3 regions of the Streptomyces sp. CAI-85 genome follow, and region 2 is predicted to be linked to each of the others. Evidence: riboswitches for the same ligand, from Rfam matches in the RefSeq annotation. Region 2 holds a riboswitch; each other region holds the start of a gene.
What was found. Region 2 has a riboswitch for cobalamin ahead of metE (5-methyltetrahydropteroyltriglutamate--homocysteine S-methyltransferase). Riboswitches for the same ligand answer to the same signal wherever they lie in the genome.

Region 1 (5,494 bases), on a different contig from region 2:
GGGCCGCCGCGATATGGGGTGACGACCCCCGGATGTGGACACCGCAGAGACCGCCTCAGTTCACCTTCCGTTCACCCAGGTTGCCTACGGTCAGCCGACCAATGACTTCGAAAGATTGCCTGGGTAAATGGAAAACTTCTCGCTGATCCTCGCGATTGTGGTGGTCACCGCACTCGCGTTCGATTTCACGAATGGTTTTCACGACACCGCCAACGCGATGGCCACCACCATCTCGACCGGTGCGCTCAAGCCCAAGGTCGCGGTGGCCATGTCCGCCGTGCTGAACCTTGTGGGCGCTTTCCTCTCCGTGGAGGTCGCCAACACGATCTCCAAGGGTCTCGTCGACGAGACCGGCATCCGTCCCGAGGTCATCTTCGCCGCCCTGGTCGGCGCGATCCTCTGGAACCTGCTGACCTGGCTGGTGGGCCTGCCCTCCAGCTCCTCCCACGCCCTCATGGGCGGTCTGATCGGCGCCACCATCGCCTCCGCGGGCATGGGCGCGGTCCACGGTGACGTCCTGGTCACCAAGGTCCTGATCCCGGCGATCGCGGCCCCGCTGGTCGCGGGCGTCGCCGCGATGCTCGCCACCCGGCTCTCCTACCGCCTGGGCAGGAAGGCCGACGGCAAGGCGGCCGAGAAGGGCTACCGGGCCGGCCAGATCGCCTCCGCGGGCCTGGTCTCCCTCGCCCACGGCACCAACGACGCCCAGAAGACGATGGGCATCATCACCCTGGCCCTGGTGGCCGGCGGTGCCGTCGCCCCCGACTCCGACCCGCCGCTGTGGGTCATCCTCACCGCCGGCCTGGCCATCGCGCTCGGCACCTACCTCGGCGGCTGGCGCATCATCCGCACCATGGGCAAGGGCCTCACCGACCTCCAGCCGCAGCAGGGCTTCGCCGCCCAGACCAGCGCCGCGACGGTCATCCTGGCCTCCTCCCACCTGGGCTTCTCCCTCTCCACCACGCACTCGGTCTCCGGTTCCGTGATGGGCGCGGGCCTCGGCCGCAAGGGCGGGGTGGTCCGCTGGTCCACCGCGACCCGGATGTTCGTCGCCTGGGGCCTCACGCTCCCGGCCGCCGCCCTGGTGGGCGCGCTCGCCGAGTACGTGACCGGCTTCGGCTCCTGGGGCACCGCGGTGGTCGCGGTCTTCCTGATCGCCTCCAGCGCCGCCATCTGGAAGATCTCCCGCCGTGAGCACGTCGACCACACCAACGTCAACGACCATCCGGACGAGCCGGCCGGTGTCGTCACCACCGCCATCGCCGCGGTGACCCCGCCGCCCACCGCAGCCATGACCGAGTCGGCTCACGAGCCGGTCTCCGAGACCCTGACCGCCACGATCGCCTCCCCGGCGACCGAGCCGGCGGCCTCACCCGCCCCCACGGTCTAGGGCCAAGCCCCGCCCGGATACGCAGGAACGCGAAGGAACAGCATCCCTATGAAGATCGACTGGGCAGCCCTGGGCTCCGTCTTCGGCGTCAGCCTCGTGGTCACCGTGGCCCTCGTGGGCCTCTTCACCCTCGGCATCATGGCCCTCTCCCACCGCGAACGGGCCACCGCGCGGGGCGGCTCCGCCACCCTCGCCCTCACCGGCGCGTACGCCTGCTTCGCGGCGTGCACGGCCGCGGTGGCCTACGGGATCTCGCTGATCGTGGCCTGAGGCCACGACGACCGTCCCCGGGCGCGCCCGGTCCGGCCCCTTCCCGGGGTCCCGGACCGGGCGCGCCTTCGTGTGCGGCCCGGTCCGCGGACGGGCGGTGTGGGGTTCTGCACACTCTCCCCCCGCAGGTCAACGGCAAGTTGACGGCCCTTCGGGGCCCGTGGTGGACTGCCGGGGCCAGCTACGGCGGCAGAAGAGGAAGCCGGTGCGAATCCGGCGCGGTCCCGCCACTGTCACCGGGGTAGGAACCCCCGGGAGCCAGGAACTCTCACCGCCGGTCTCGTCGAACCAGGGCGCGGACACCCTGAGTGAGGACATATCGCCATGCGCGCTCGGTCGTTGAGGTACCGCACCAGGCCACTGCCCGGCCGCACGGCCGGCTGAGCCGGTGCGTGCCGACCGCGTCCACGCGTACGGCGCCGCGCTCGGCCTCCTCGGCGACCTGCTCCTCGGCGATCCCCGCCGGGGTCATCCGGTCGCCGGATTCGGGCGGGCCGCCGGTGCCGTGGAGCGCGTGCTGTGGCGCGACCACCGGGGCCGGGGCGCCCTGCACACCCTGGTGTGCGCCGGGGGCGCCGTAGCGCTCGGGGCCGCCGCCTCGCGCGCCGTGCGCTCCTCCCCCGCCGGGTCCGTCGCCCTCACCGCCGCCGCCACCTGGGCCGTCGTCGGCGGCACCTCCCTCGCGCGCGAGGCACGGGCCGTCGGGCAGGCCCTGGAGAGCGGGGACGTCGACGCGGCGCGGGCCCGACTGCCGCATCTGTGCGGGCGCGACCCGCAGGCCCTGGACGCCGACGGGATCGCCCGCGCCGTGGTCGAGTCCGTCGCCGAGAACACCTCCGACGCCGTCACCGGGGCCCTGGTGTGGGGAGCGGCCGCCGGAGTGCCCGGGCTGCTCGGGTTCCGGGCCGTCAACACGCTGGACGCCATGGTCGGACACCGCTCGCCGCGCCATCTGCGCTTCGGGTGGGCGTCCGCGCGCCTGGACGACCTCGCCGGCTGGCCGGGGGCACGGCTCACCGCCGTCCTCGCCGCCCTCGCGGGGGACGATCCGCGGGGCGCCGTACGGGCCTGGCGGGACGACGCCCACCGGCATCCCAGTCCCAACGCCGGGCCCGTGGAGGCGTCCTTCGCGGGGGCGCTCGGGGTGCGGCTCGGCGGGACGCTGTCGTACGGGGGCCGGGTCGAACACCGGCCGGTGCTGAACCAGGAGGGGCGTTCCGTGGAGGTCAAGGACATCGAGCGGGCGGTACGGCTGTCCCGCCGGGTCGCGCTGCTCGCGCTCGGCGTCACCGTCGCCGGGCGGGCCGCCGCCGCGCGGGTGCGGGGGCGGGCGTCATGACGGGCGGGGGGCTGCTCGTCGCCGGCACCACGTCCGACGCGGGCAAGAGCGTCGTCACCGCCGGGATCTGCCGGTGGCTGGTGCGGCAGGGGGTGAAGGTCGCGCCGTTCAAGGCGCAGAACATGTCCCTGAACTCCTTCGTGACGAAGGAGGGCGCCGAGATCGGGCGCGCCCAGGCCATGCAGGCGCAGGCGTGCCGGATCGAGCCGAGCGCGCTGATGAACCCGGTGCTGCTCAAGCCCGGCGGGGAGCGCAGCAGCCAGGTCGTGCTGCTCGGCAGGCCGGTCGGCGAGATGAGCGCGCGCGGCTACCACGGGGGCCGTCAGCAGCGGCTCCTCGGGACGGTCGTCGACTGTCTGGCCGAGCTGCGCGGCACGTACGACGCGGTGATCTGCGAGGGGGCGGGCAGTCCCGCCGAGATCAACCTGCGGCGCACCGACATCGTGAACATGGGCCTCGCGCGCAGCGCGCGGCTGCCGGTGCTGGTGGTCGGCGACATCGACCGCGGGGGCGTCTTCGCCTCCTTCTTCGGCACCGTCGCGCTGCTGTCGCCGGAGGACCAGGAGCTGGTCGCCGGGTTCCTCGTCAACAAGTTCCGCGGGGACGTCAGCCTGCTGGAACCCGGGCTCGACATGCTGCACGGGCTCACCGGCCGCCGCACCTACGGGGTGCTGCCGTTCCGGCACGGGCTCGGGATCGACGAGGAGGACGGTCTGCGGGTGTCGCTGCGCGGCACCGTGCGCGAGTCGAACGTGTCGCCGCCGGTGGGCGAGGACGTGCTGCGGGTCGCCGTGTGCGCGATCCCGCTGATGTCCAACTTCACGGACGTGGACGCGCTGGCCGCCGAGCCCGGTGTCGTCGTGCGGTTCGTGGACCGGCCCGAGGAGCTGGCGGACGCCGATCTCGTCGTCGTACCCGGCACCCGGGGGACCGTGCGGGCGCTGGAGTGGCTGCGCGAGCGGGGGCTCGCCGACGCGCTCGCCCGGCGGGCGGCCGAGGGGCGGCCCGTGCTCGGGATCTGCGGCGGTTTTCAGATCCTCGGCGAGCACATCGAGGACGACGTCGAGAGCCGCCGCGGGCGGGTCGACGGGCTCGGACTGCTGCCGGTCCGGGTGCGGTTCGCCCCGGAGAAGACCCTCACCCGGCCGGCCGGCGAGGCCCTCGGCGAGCGGGTCGAGGGGTACGAGATCCATCACGGGGTCGCGACGGTGACCGGCGGGGAGCCCTTCCTCGACGGCTGCCGGGCGGGCTCGGTGTGGGGCACGCACTGGCACGGTTCGCTGGAGTCGGACGGCTTCCGGCGGGCCTTCCTGCGCGAGGTCGCCGCCGCGGCGGGCCGCCGGTTCGTGCCGGCCCCCGACACCTCCTTCGCCGCGCTGCGCGAGGAACAGCTCGACCGGCTCGGCGATCTGATCGAACAGCACGCGGACACGGACGCGCTGTGGCGGCTCGTGGAGTCGGGCGCGCCGCCGGGACTTCCCTTCGTGCCACCGGGGGCGCCCGCGTGAACACCGTGCCGTCCTGCGTGAACACTGCGCCGTCCCGCGTGACCACCGTGCCGTCCCGTCCGCCCGTCCCGCGTCCGGAGCCGGCCGGCGACCTGGAGGAGAACCAGTGACCACCCCCTTCCCATTCACGGCCGTCGTCGGCCAGGACGATCTGCGGCTCGCGCTGCTGCTGAACGCCGTGTCACCGGCGGTCGGCGGGGTGCTGGTGCGCGGGGAGAAGGGCACCGCGAAGAGCACCGCCGTGCGCGCGCTCTCGGCGCTGATGCCCGCCCTCGACGTGGTCTCCGGCTGCCGCTTCTCCTGCGACCCCGCCGCCCCCGACCCCGGCTGCCCGGACGGTCCGCACGAGCCGGGGGTGTCCGAGACCCGGCCGGCGCGGATGGTGGAGCTGCCCGTCGGCGCCTCGGAGGACCGGCTGGTGGGCGCCCTGGACATCGAACGGGCCCTGGCCGAGGGCGTGAAGGCGTTCGAGCCGGGCCTGCTGGCCGACGCGCACCGCGGGATCCTCTACGTCGACGAGGTCAACCTGCTCCACGACCATCTGGTCGACCTGCTGCTGGACGCGGCCGCGATGGGCGCCTCGTACGTGGAGCGCGAGGGCGTCTCCGTACGGCACGCCGCCCGTTTCCTGCTCGTCGGGACGATGAACCCCGAAGAGGGCGAGCTGCGGCCGCAGTTGCTCGACCGGTTCGGGCTGACGGTGGAGGTGGCCGCCTCGCGCGAGCCCGACCAGCGGGTGGAGGTCGTCCGGCGCCGGCTGGCCTACGACGACGACCCGGCCGGGTTCACCGCCCGGTGGGCGGACGAGGAGGCCGCCGTACGGGAGCGGATCACGGCCGCGCGGGAGCTGCTGCCGTCGGTGCGGCTGGGCGACGGGGCGCTGCGGCAGATCGCGGCGACCTGTGCCGCGTTCGAGGTGGACGGCATGCGCGCCGACATCGTGATGGCCCGTACGGCGACGGCGCTGGCCGCCTGGGCCGGGCGCAC
Region 2 (5,494 bases):
CGCGAGGCATCCCCGTACGCCGAGGAAGACGAGGAGGACGGACACCTCCAGGTCCCGGCGGACGACGAGTTCTGGGCCCGCGTACACCGGGCGGTCGCCGACGGCGAGGCCGGGCTGCTGGAGGAGACGTTCGTCGCGGGCGCCGAACGCTGGCACCGGCTGACCCCCGAAACCGTCGACGCGGTGCGCGCCGGACTCGCCCCGCGCGCATGCCTGACCTTGTGGCCCGCCCTGTCCGCCGACGTGACGGCGGTCCTCGCCGGGCTTCCCGCCGACGGGCTCGTGGAGGGTGTCTGGCAGGAGCGGGACGGGCGGATCAGGAGCGCGGTCGTTGACGAGAGCGGGTTCGCCGAGCTGGCCGTCCGGATGTCCGCCGCCACGGCCGCGACGCTTCTGTCCGTTTACGCCGACGAACGCGTCCCCCTCCTCACCGCCGTGCTGCCCGACGATGACGGTGTGGTGCGGGCCCGTTGGCGGAGCTGAGCCGTGGCCGGGCGGCGGCAGCCCCGAAAGCGCCGCCGCCGGCCGGGGCCGGGCTACTGCTCGGTGGGCTTCGGGGCTGCCTGTTGGATGACCTCGAAGGACCAGAGGGTGGAGGCTGAGGCTGCCGGCTTCGGGCGTTCGGCCTCCGGGGCGTCGGCGCCTCGATGGGCTGCCTTCATCGGGCCCTCGAGCCATGCCTGGAACGACTCCTCGTCGCGCCAGCGGGTGTAGACGAGGTAGGTGTCCGTGCCCTCGACCGGGCGGAGCAGTTCGAACCACTCGAAGCCGTCCGAGTTCTCGACGGCGTGGGCGCGCGCGGCGAACCGCTTCTCCAGGGTCTCCCGCTGTTCCGCCGGGACGGTCAGTACGTTGATCTTGACTACGCTCATGGACCCATCCTGCACGTAGCCCACATCGGCGCGATGCACCGGGCCGCCTGTCGGGGAGTCCTGCCCCTGACCGGCCGGAGGCGCAGCGCGCGTCGCACGCCTGCCCCCCGGCCGGCCCCGTCAGACGGCCGTGAAGGTCAGGAACCGTTCAGTTCCGCGCGGACCGTGCGGGCCGCCGTGACCAGGTTCTCCAGCGACGTGCGGGTCTCGGGCCAGGCCCGGGTCTTGAGGCCGCAGTCCGGGTTGACCCAGAGGCGTTCGGCGGGGATGGCCCGCAACCCCGTGCGCAGCAGATCTGCCGCCTCCTCCGCGCTCGGCACCCGCGGGGAGTGGATGTCGTAGACACCCGGGCCCGCCTCGCGCGGGTAGCCGTGGGCGGCGAGTTCGCGGGCGACCTGCATATGGGAGCGAGCCGCTTCGAGGCTGATGACGTCCGCGTCGAGGTCGTCGATGGCCTGGACGATGTCGCCGAACTCGGCGTAGCACATATGGGTGTGGATCTGGGTGTCCGGGCGCACCCCGGCCGTGGTGAGGCGGAACGCCTCGGTGGCCCAGGCCAGATACGCCGTGTGGTCGGCCGCCCGCAGCGGCAGCGTCTCGCGCAGGGCGGGCTCGTCGACCTGGATGACGGAAGTCCCGGCCGTTTCAAGGTCGTTGACCTCGTCGCGCAGGGCGAGGGCGACCTGCCGGGCGGTGTCGCCGAGGGGCTGGTCGTCGCGGACGAAGGACCAGGCGAGCATGGTGACCGGCCCGGTGAGCATGCCCTTGACGGGACGTGAGGTGAGGGACTGGGCGTACGTCGTCCAGCGCACGGTCATCGGCTCGGGACGGGAGATGTCCCCGGCGAGGATCGGCGGGCGGACGTAACGGGTGCCGTAGGACTGGACCCAGCCGTGCTGCGTGGCCAGATAGCCGGTGAGCTGTTCGGCGAAGTACTGGACCATGTCGTTGCGTTCGGGCTCGCCGTGCACGAGGACGTCCAGTCCGGCCTTCTCCTGGAAGGCCAGCACCTCCTGGATCTCCGTCCTGATGCGCTCCTCGTAGGCGTCGGTGCCGATGCGTCCGGCGCGCAGGTCGGCGCGTGCGGTGCGCAGTTCGGCGGTCTGTGGGAACGAGCCGATCGTCGTAGTGGGCAGCAACGGCAGCCCGAGATGCGCGCGTTGGGCAGTGGCGCGTTCGGCGTAGGGCTGGGCGCGGCGGGTGTCCGCTTCGGTGACGGCCTCCGCGCGGGACCGGACCGCCGGGTCACGGGTGATCGGCGAGTTCGCGCGGGACGCCAGGTCCGCCCGGTTGGCGGCGAGTTGGGCCGCGATGGCGTCGGTGCCGCGGGTGAGGCCCTTGGCGAGGGTGACGACCTCCGCGGTCTTCTGGCGCGCGAAGGCCAGCCAGCGCAGGATCTGCGGGTCGATGTCCCGTTCGGCGGCGGCGTCGAGCGGCACATGGAGCAGGGAGCAGGACGCGGCCACGTCGACCCGGTCGGCCAGACCGAGCAGCGTACCCAGCGTGGTGAGCGACGCGGAGAGGTCGTTGACCCAGATGTTGCGGCCGTTCACCACACCGGCGACCAGCCGCTTCCCGGGCAGCCCGCCCACCGCGGCCAGCGCGTCCAGGTTGGCGGCCGCCCGCTCGGTGAAGTCCAGCGCCAGCCCCTCCACCGGCGCCTTGGCCAGCACGGACAGGGCCTCGCCGAGCCGGTCGAAGTACGAGGCGACGAGCAGCTTCGGACGGTCGGTGAGCGCGCCGAGGTCGCGGTAGGCGCGGGCGGCGGCGTTGAGCTCGGCCGGGGTGCGGTCCTGGACCAGGGCCGGTTCGTCGAGCTGCACCCAACCGGCCCCGGCGGCACGCAGATCGGCGAGGACCTCGGCGTACACCGGCAGCATCCGGTCCAGGAGCGTCAGCGGGTCGAAGTCCGCCGGCACACCGGGCGCGGGCTTGGACAGCAGCAGATAGGTGACGGGACCGACGAGGACCGGCCGGCCCGTGAGCCCGAGGGCGTGCGCCTCCTCCAGCTCGGCGACCTGCTTGGCGGAGTCGGCCGTGAAGACGGTGTCCGGGCCCAACTCGGGCACCAGATAGTGGTAGTTGGTGTCGAACCACTTGGTCATCTCCAGCGGCGCCACGTCCTGCGTGCCGCGGGCCATCGCGAAGTAGCCGCCCAGCGCGTCCGCTTCGACGGCGGCGCGGTGCCGTTCGGGGATCGCGCCCACCATCACGGTCGTGTCGAGGACGTGGTCGTAGTACGAGAAGTCCCCCGTCGGGACCTCGTCGACGCCGGCGGCGGCGAGCTGCCGCCAGTTGCTCCGGCGGAGTCCGGCGGTGGTCTCCCGGAGGGCGTCGGCGGTGACGCGGCCCTTCCAGTAGCCCTCGATCGCCTTCTTCAGTTCCCGGCTCTGCCCCTGACGGGGGTAGCCGTACACGGTGGCCCGTGCTGCCGCGGCTGCGGGCTTGGTGGTCACGGAGATCTCCTTCGCGAGACTGATCCCTGAGATCCCGGCGACGGGACGAGAGCGCGAAGGGGTGACAGACCGAACGGCAGCGGCCCACGGCCGTCCGTACGATGTGTGCGCCGACCCGCCCTCGAGGTCACCGGGATGTCCGCGCGTGAGTGCTTCACACACGGGCAGTTGGCAGGTCTTCGGACTCGTGGGCGCGTCCTCCGGCCGTCGGAGGTCACCTACTGGCCGTCGCTTCCCAGGCCCTGTTCGTCGGGCCCAGTGCGTATGACGGCGGTCGTTCCCACTCACCGCTGCGGGGCAGTCCCGGATTCCCACCGGGTTCCCTCTTACGACGCTCCCGCCTGGCGGACGGGGCGAACCAGCTACGCGGGCCACCCTACGCGGTGCCGTCGTCCGCGTGAAACCCCCGGCGCCCGCGTGTACAGGCCGTCAGGAGCGGGTGATCGTCACCTTCAGGTGCTTCATCAGCGGCTGGTCGCTCTGCTCGCTGTAGTCGCCGATCGCGCACAGCACGTTCATCTCCGGCATGTAACCGGCCGCGCAGCCCCGTGGAATGTCGTACGGGATGGCCAGATAGCCGTCGAGGCGGCGTTCGCTGCCGTCCTTGGCGGTGCTGACGATGTCGACCGGGTCGAACTCGGCGATGGCGCGGTCCCGCATGTCGTCCTGGTTCATGAAGACGAGCGTGCGGAGGTTCTTGACGCCCCGGTAGCGGTCGTTGTCGGAGTAGATCGTGGTGTTCCACTGGTCGTGGGAGCGCATCGTGCCCAGGGCGAGGGTGCCGGGTCCGGGGACGACATCGGGCAGCGGGGCCGCCGAGAACTCGGCGAGGCCCGACGGCGTGCGGAAGACCAGTTCGCGCGCCGGCTGCTTGATACGGAAGCCGAGCGGCAGCCGCACCCGGCGGTTGCAGTCCTCGAAGCCGTCCAGGACCTGGGCCATGGTGTCGCGGATACGGTCGTAGTCCTCGACGTACCAGTCCCAGGGCGTGTCGCTGTCCGGGAGGGCGGCGCGGGCCATGCCGGCGATGATGGCGGGCTCGGAGAGCAGATGCTTGGAGGCGGGGCGCTTCATGCCCACCGACAGATGGACCATGCTCATCGAGTCCTCGACCGACGTGGCCTGGATGCCGCCGCGCTGGTGGTCCTTCTCGGTCCGGCCCAGACACGGCAGGATGACCGCCTGCCGGCCGTGGACCAGATGGCTGCGGTTCAGCTTGGTGCTGACCTGCACGGTCAACGCGCAGGAGCGCAGCGCCTCATAGGTGTACGGGGTGTCGGGCGCGGCGAGCGCGAAGTTGCCGCCCATGCCGACGAACACCTTCACATCACCGCGGTGCATCGCCTGGATGGTGTTGACGGTGTCGAGGCCGTGCTTGCGCGGCGGGTCGATCCCGCACACCTCGCCCAGCCGGTCCAGGAACTCCGTACTGGGCCGGTGGTCGATGCCGCACGTGCGGTTGCCCTGCACGTTGCTGTGCCCGCGCACCGGAGAGGGGCCCGCGCCCTCGCGGCCCAGATTGCCGCGCAGCAGAAGGAGGTTGACGATCTCACGGACCGTGTCGACGCCGTGCTCGTGCTGGCTGACGCCCAGGCACCAACTGATGATGCTGCGGTCGGCCTCCCGGTACACCTGCGCCGCGTGCAGGATGTCCGCGCGGGAGACGCCCGACTGCCGTTCGATCTCCTCCCAGGAGGTGTCCTCGCACACCTTCCGGTAGGCGTCGAAGTACGCCGTGTGCCGCTCGATGAACTCCTGGTCCAGCGCCTTCGGATCGGTCCTCGCCTGTTCCAGGACCGCCTTGGCCATACCGCGCAGCAGGGCCATGTCGCCGCCGATGCGCGGCTGGATGTTGAACGTGCTCGTCCTCGTCGTCTTGAACAGCGCCATGTCCACGAAGTCGTGCGGCACGATCGTGCGGGTGGCGGCCGCCTCCACCAGGGGGTTGATGTGCACGATCTGGGCGCCCCGGTGGTACGCCTCGGCGAGCGCGGTGAGCATCCTGGGCGCGTTCGAGGCCGCGTTGACGCCCATGATGAACAACGCGTCCGTGCTCTCCCAGTCCTTGAGGTCGACGGTGCCCTTTCCGGTGCCCAGGGAGGCGTCGAGGGCGCGGCCGCTCGCCTCGTGGCACATGTTGGAGCAGTCCGGCAGGTTGTTCGTGCC
Region 3 (5,494 bases), on a different contig from region 2:
CGGCAAGACGGTCGTCCGGTCCCAGGACCGGGCCGGCTTCGTCGTCAACGCCCTGCTCGTGCCGTACCTTCTCGCCGCCGTCCGGATGGCGGAGTCCGGCTTCGCCAGTGCGGCCGACATCGACGCCGGCATGGAACTGGGCTGCGCGCACCCCATGGGCCCGCTCAGGCTCGCGGATCTGATCGGCCTGGACACGGTCGCCTCGATCGCGGAGTCCCTGTACGACGAGTTCCGGGAGCCGCTCTACGCCCCGCCGCCGCTGCTCCAGCGGATGGTGGAGGCCGGACTCCTCGGCCGCAAGTCCGGCCGCGGATTCCACACCTACGACCAGGGCTGAGGGCCTGGTCCGACGCGGGCTGAGGGGCCCGCGGAGCCGCACGGGGGATGAGGGTCCCCGGTACGGCACGACTGGAGAGGGGCGGGGAGCGTCTGCACAGCGCTTCTCGCCCTCCGGTGTTCCGTGACCGCCGCCTCCCTCTCGATCACGACTCGGGAATCCGGGCTCAGGACGCGGTGCCGCGGTGGCGGTGCAGCAGGGCCGCGAGGGCGCAGCGCAGGCAGTCCGGCTGCCCGGAGTCGGATTCCGTCTCGGCTGTGTCCGTCTTCGCGGTGCTCGCATGGAGGTGGACGCAGTCCGTCGGCGTCGTGCCCGCACCCTCGTGGCAGTGGTCCGGTGGAGCGGCGACCAGCGTCTCCAGGTCCTGCAACAGCCGCTCGGTGCGCCGGACTTGCTGACCGAGTACACGTACCCGGGCGCTCTGGCCGCCGATCTGCCGACGGCTCGCCATCAGCGCCTCGTACTCCTCCACGGTGAGCGCCACGGCCTCGCGCCCTCCGAGGGTGATGCGGCGCGGTTGTGGGTGTCTGGCCACTGGGCTGCTCCTCCGCTCCTCACCGGGGTCGTCGCACTAGAACGCGGAACGCGAGAGGGCCCTCGGATGGTTCCGCGGGCCCTCTCACATGAGCGCATTTCGGTCAGCCGGGGACCGTCCCCGCCGCGACCGGGACGGCCTTCGGCGTGGGGTGCAGGAGCCGCTGGGCCAACTCGCCGAAGACGAGCCCGAATCCGGCCCACAGCGTGGCCTGCATGGCCAGCGCGGAGATCCGGAACCGCCACAGCACGGTGGCCGGGAAGTCACCCGGAACCTCGTTGACCACCGGCAGGAACGCGTACGCCAGCCCGACCGCGAGGGCGAAGGCCGCCACCGCGGCGACGGTGGCGTACCAGTTGCCCAGTCTCGGCGCGAGCCGCCTGCCCAGGAGGGTGGCGGCCACCGCGAGCAGGACGCTGAGGACCATCATCAGGAAGTACAGGGTGGTCCGCTTGCCGATGGTGTCGGGATCCCCGACGGCCGGCGGGTTGGCCGGATACTTCAGGAACGGCACCACGTACACGGCGACCAGTGCGACGCCGGACAGCAGCAGCGCGGTGGCCCGGGGACCGAACCGCCCCACCCGTCCCAGCGCGAAACAGTAGGCCAGCGCGGCGATCCCGCCGAACGCGACCCCGTAGAGCAGCACTCCGGTGGCCAGGCCGGCGGTGGACTGGAGGCCCCTGGAGACGAGTTCGACCTCGTGCTCATGGGCGGGGGCGTGGGACTCCTCAAAGCCGATCGCCCTGTCGACGAGCGGTTCACCGAGGAAGTAGGCGACGAGCAGGGCCAGTACACCGGCGGCGAGGCCGGCGAGCATGCCGCGCACGAGCAGGTTTCTCACAACTGTGGAGTTCATGACGCTTCAGGCTCCCCGGTCTCAGTGGCAGGGGAAGCCGAGCAGATGACGGGCGTCGTGCACCCATTCGTGGACGTTCTCGCCGGACACGACGGCGGTGGCACCCTGTTCGGCGCCGACGAAGTACAGCAGGACCAGCATCAGGATCCCGAAGAACACCGCCCAGGGCACGATCGCGCCGACCGGCAGTTTGCCGGGAACGACGGGGGTGCTGGACGGCGGGGCGACATGCTGCGCCATGGCAGGGCCTCCTCTGGGAGTTCGCGTCCCATCTCGGTGGTGCACATGACGACGGTCACGGGTCTGACTCACCACCCCCGCAGTCCAGGAGTGGCACACAGTGGCGCGACCGTGCCGGATTCCCACCGGCTTCCGCATCGCCGTCGTCGATAACTGGCCGACCGTACCGCTCGAACGGGACATGGCCAATGACCGAACGTCCTCCGGGCCCCCGCTCACACCCAACGCTTACCTGACTGAGGCAGAGGTCGCGTTCGCCGAGCCGGGCCGAGCTTCCCAACACGGTCGACCTTATTGCACACTATTCGCAATAACTAACACTAGGCAGAAAGGGTGCCTCATGGTCTCTCCGATCGTGCTCGGGATCGAGTCGTCGTGCGACGAGACCGGCGCGGGGATCGTCCGGGACGGGGTGCTGCTCGGCCACGCGATCGCGTCGAGCATGGACGAGCACGCCCGCTACGGAGGGGTGGTGCCCGAGATCGCCTCCCGCGCCCATCTGCACGCCCTGCGCCCGGTCGTGCGCCGGGCGCTCGACGAGGCGGGGCTGCGACTGTCGGACGTCGGCGCCGTCGCCGTCACCACCGGACCGGGTCTGTCCGGTGCGCTTCAGGTGGGTCTGGCCGGTGCGAAGGGCATCGCGTACGCGTTGGGGGTGCCGCTGTACGGCGTCCATCATCTGGCCGGGCATGTCGCCGCCGACACGCTGGAGCACGGCCCGCTGCCCGATCCCTGCATGGTGCTGATCGTCTCCGGCGGCCACACCTCGCTGCTGCTCGTCCGTGATCTCGTCCGCGATCCGATCGTCCACCTCGGCGACACCCTGGACGACGCCGCCGGGGAGTGCTTCGACAAGGTGGCGCGGGTGTTCGGGCTGCCGTATCCCGGCGGTCCGGCCGTCGACCGGGCGGCGCGCGAGGGCGATCCGCGCGCCGTGCCGTTCCCGCGCCCGCTTCCGGGGTCGTACGACTTCTCCTTCTCCGGTCTGAAGACGGCGGCGGCGCGCTGGGCCGAGGGGCACGCGGGCCGTGAGCTGCCGGTGGCCGACGGCGCGGCCTCGCTCCAGGAGGCCGTGGCGGACGTACTGACCCGCAAGGCGGTGGCGGCCTGCCGCGAGCACGGGGTCACCACGCTGGTCGTGGTCGGCGGGGTCGCCGCGAACTCGCGGGTGCGGTCGCTGGCGCAGGAGCGGTGCCGGGCCGCCGGGATCACGCTGCGGGTGCCGCCCCTCAAGCTGTGCACGGACAACGGCGCGATGATCGCCGCGGTGGGCGATCTCCTGGTCCGTGCCGGAGCCGAACCGGCTCCGCTGGACGTGTCGATCGACCCGTCGGCGCCCCTGGAGTACGCGGCGCTGCACCCGCGTACGACGGCCGGGCCCGTGGCGGCGGCCTGATGGACATCCGGATCTTCAGGGACGGCATCTCCAAGAGCTGCGACCTCCTGGCCCACGCCTCCGCCCTCCGCTCGGTGTACGCCGACGCCTTCTGCGCCCCGCCGTGGAACGAAGGGGCGGAGCGGGCCGCCGAGTTCGCCGGACGGCTGACGGGGAATGTCCGGCGGCCGGGTTTCACCGCCGCGCTCGCCGTGGAGGGACGGGAGATCGTCGGCTTCGCGACCGCGTGGACGACCCTCGCCCCCTTTCCCACGGACCGCTGCTACCCGCAGGCGGCGGCCGGCCTAGGACCCCGGCGCACGGCGGAGTGGCTGTGCAGCGCCCGTGAGATCGACGAGCTGGCCGTCCGTCCCGTCGCGCGGGGCACGGGGCTGGCCGGTGATCTGCTGGCGGCGGTCACCGAGGGCGCGCCCGGGGACCGTTCATGGCTCCTCACCTCCGTGCGTTCGCCCCGCGCGGTGGCCTTCTACCGGCGCCAGGGCTGGACCCAGGCCACCCACCCCTCCCCCGAGGGCCGCGGCATCGTCGTCTTCCTCGGTCCCCGCCACCCCGCCCGCACCCTCGTGCCGCAACCCCTGTGAGCATCCGGAGTCCCCTGTGCGCACTGCCGAGTCCAGCCGCCGCTCCCCCGGCCAAGTCGCCGTGCACGAAGGGGAGATGGGTCGGCATCCCGACTTCGGTCGCCTGATCCGCGACGAGGCCACGGACACCGTCGTCTGCCATGTCTGCGGGCGGGGTTTCCGCTCGCTGGGGGCGCATGTGCGCGTGCACGACATGACGGCGGCGGAGTACCGGCGGGAGTTCGGGCTGCTGCGCAGCCGGGCGTTGAGCGCGCGGTCCTTCGCACGTGAGCAGTCCCGTGCCCGCCGCGCCGGGTATCTGGCCTCCGAGGACGCCCAAGCGCGCTTCGCCGCGGGCCGGGCGATGGCCCGCTCCGGCGAACTGGCCCGTAAACGCTGGGCCGACACCGACACCGACACCGGCAACCGGGCCGGCACCGGCACCGGCACGCGGGCCGATACCAGCGGGCGGCCAGACCCCGACCCGGCCGAGGCACGACGCGTCCGGCGCGAAAGCCTCGCCGCCGGACGCCGCACCCAGGCCCGCACCGCCGACGAACGCACCGCGGCCGCACTGCGAGCCGCAGGGTTCGCCGACCTCGCCCAAGCCCTGCGCACCCTCTACATCGAGCGTGAGCACAGCGTCGAGGAGACGGCACGCGTCCTCGCCCTCGGCAAGGGCAGGCTCCGACGGCTGCTCGGTGAGCACGGCATCGGGATCCGTCCGTCGGGACAGAACTCCGCCACCGGACGTCACGCGCGCGTCCTGCTCAACGACCGCGCCGCCGCCGAACGCGTCGGCACCGACGACATCGCGGCGTGGCTCCGCGAACGCGCCGTCGAGGGCGCCACGTTGCGGGAACTGGCGGCGGCCACAGGACGCAGCGTCCCCTGGGTGGCCGCGCGGATCGGCCCCCGGTGAGAGCCTCGACGCTCCCCGGCCCCCGTCAGGTCGACGTCGTGATCGCGTCCCGCGTCGTGCCGAGTTTCTTCAACACGCTGGCGACATGGTGCTCGGCGGTGCGGACGGACAGGGCGAGCGCCTGAGCGATGTCCTTGTTGGTCGCCCCGGTGGCCAGGAGATCGGCGACCTGCTGTTCGCGCGGTGACAGATCGGTGCCGTAACTGTGGCGGCTGCGGAGCGTGGGGCGGTGCCGGCCGGCCTCGCGCAGGATGCGCTGGCAGCGGGCGGCGTCCGCGACGGCTTCGAGGCCGGTGAAGGCGTCCAGGGCCTCCTTCACATACCGTGCGGCCACGGCGGGTTCCGCGGCGAGGAGAACCCTGCCGGCGTGCTCGACGGCCTGTGCCGCCTGATAGGGGCGCGGGATCGCCGCGAAGTCGAGACGGGCGCGTTCGAGGAGGTCCGCCGCGGCGCGAGGGTCGCTGTCGGCGGCCAACAGGCCGCGGCACAGCAGGATTTCGGCCTGCGCGGCCGGAGCGTCGCACCCGGCCGCACCGGCCGAGGCCCGCTCGACGAGTTCCTCCGCCTCCGCCCGGTGACCGGTCGCGAGGCCGGCCTGGACCGCGACGGGGACCAGGCCGCTCTGGCGTACCCATACGTTCCGAT

Region 1: linked by a shared signal. The riboswitch ahead of G6W55_RS24950 (cobalamin biosynthesis protein) and the one ahead of metE (5-methyltetrahydropteroyltriglutamate--homocysteine S-methyltransferase) in region 2 are both predicted to bind cobalamin.
Region 3: linked by a shared signal. The riboswitch ahead of G6W55_RS06165 (CbtB-domain containing protein) and the one ahead of metE (5-methyltetrahydropteroyltriglutamate--homocysteine S-methyltransferase) in region 2 are both predicted to bind cobalamin.

What each region holds. Positions count from the first base shown of each region.
Region 1 is NZ_JAANNX010000028.1:5,384-10,877, forward strand. Features, by position in the region: gene G6W55_RS24940 (inorganic phosphate transporter) at 128-1,390, shown strand; gene G6W55_RS24945 (hypothetical protein) at 1,439-1,660, shown strand; cobalamin riboswitch at 1,807-1,949, shown strand; gene G6W55_RS24950 (cobalamin biosynthesis protein) at 2,049-2,999, shown strand; gene G6W55_RS24955 (cobyric acid synthase) at 2,996-4,507, shown strand; gene G6W55_RS24960 (putative cobaltochelatase) at 4,614-5,494, shown strand, end outside.
Region 2 is NZ_JAANNX010000001.1:394,984-400,477, reverse strand. Features, by position in the region: gene G6W55_RS01690 (RNA-binding protein) at 1-483, shown strand, start outside; gene G6W55_RS01685 (antibiotic biosynthesis monooxygenase) at 537-872, opposite strand; gene metE (5-methyltetrahydropteroyltriglutamate--homocysteine S-methyltransferase) at 1,010-3,328, opposite strand; cobalamin riboswitch at 3,481-3,706, opposite strand; gene G6W55_RS01675 (FdhF/YdeP family oxidoreductase) at 3,758-5,494, opposite strand, start outside.
Region 3 is NZ_JAANNX010000003.1:128,835-134,328, reverse strand. Features, by position in the region: gene G6W55_RS06180 (3-hydroxybutyryl-CoA dehydrogenase) at 1-337, shown strand, start outside; gene G6W55_RS06175 (hypothetical protein) at 504-872, opposite strand; gene G6W55_RS06170 (CbtA family protein) at 976-1,731, opposite strand; gene G6W55_RS06165 (CbtB-domain containing protein) at 1,753-1,971, opposite strand; cobalamin riboswitch at 2,008-2,151, opposite strand; gene tsaD (tRNA (adenosine(37)-N6)-threonylcarbamoyltransferase complex transferase subunit TsaD) at 2,312-3,367, shown strand; gene G6W55_RS06155 (GNAT family N-acetyltransferase) at 3,367-3,948, shown strand; gene G6W55_RS06150 (MucR family transcriptional regulator) at 3,965-4,849, shown strand; gene G6W55_RS06145 (AAA family ATPase) at 4,875-5,494, opposite strand, start outside.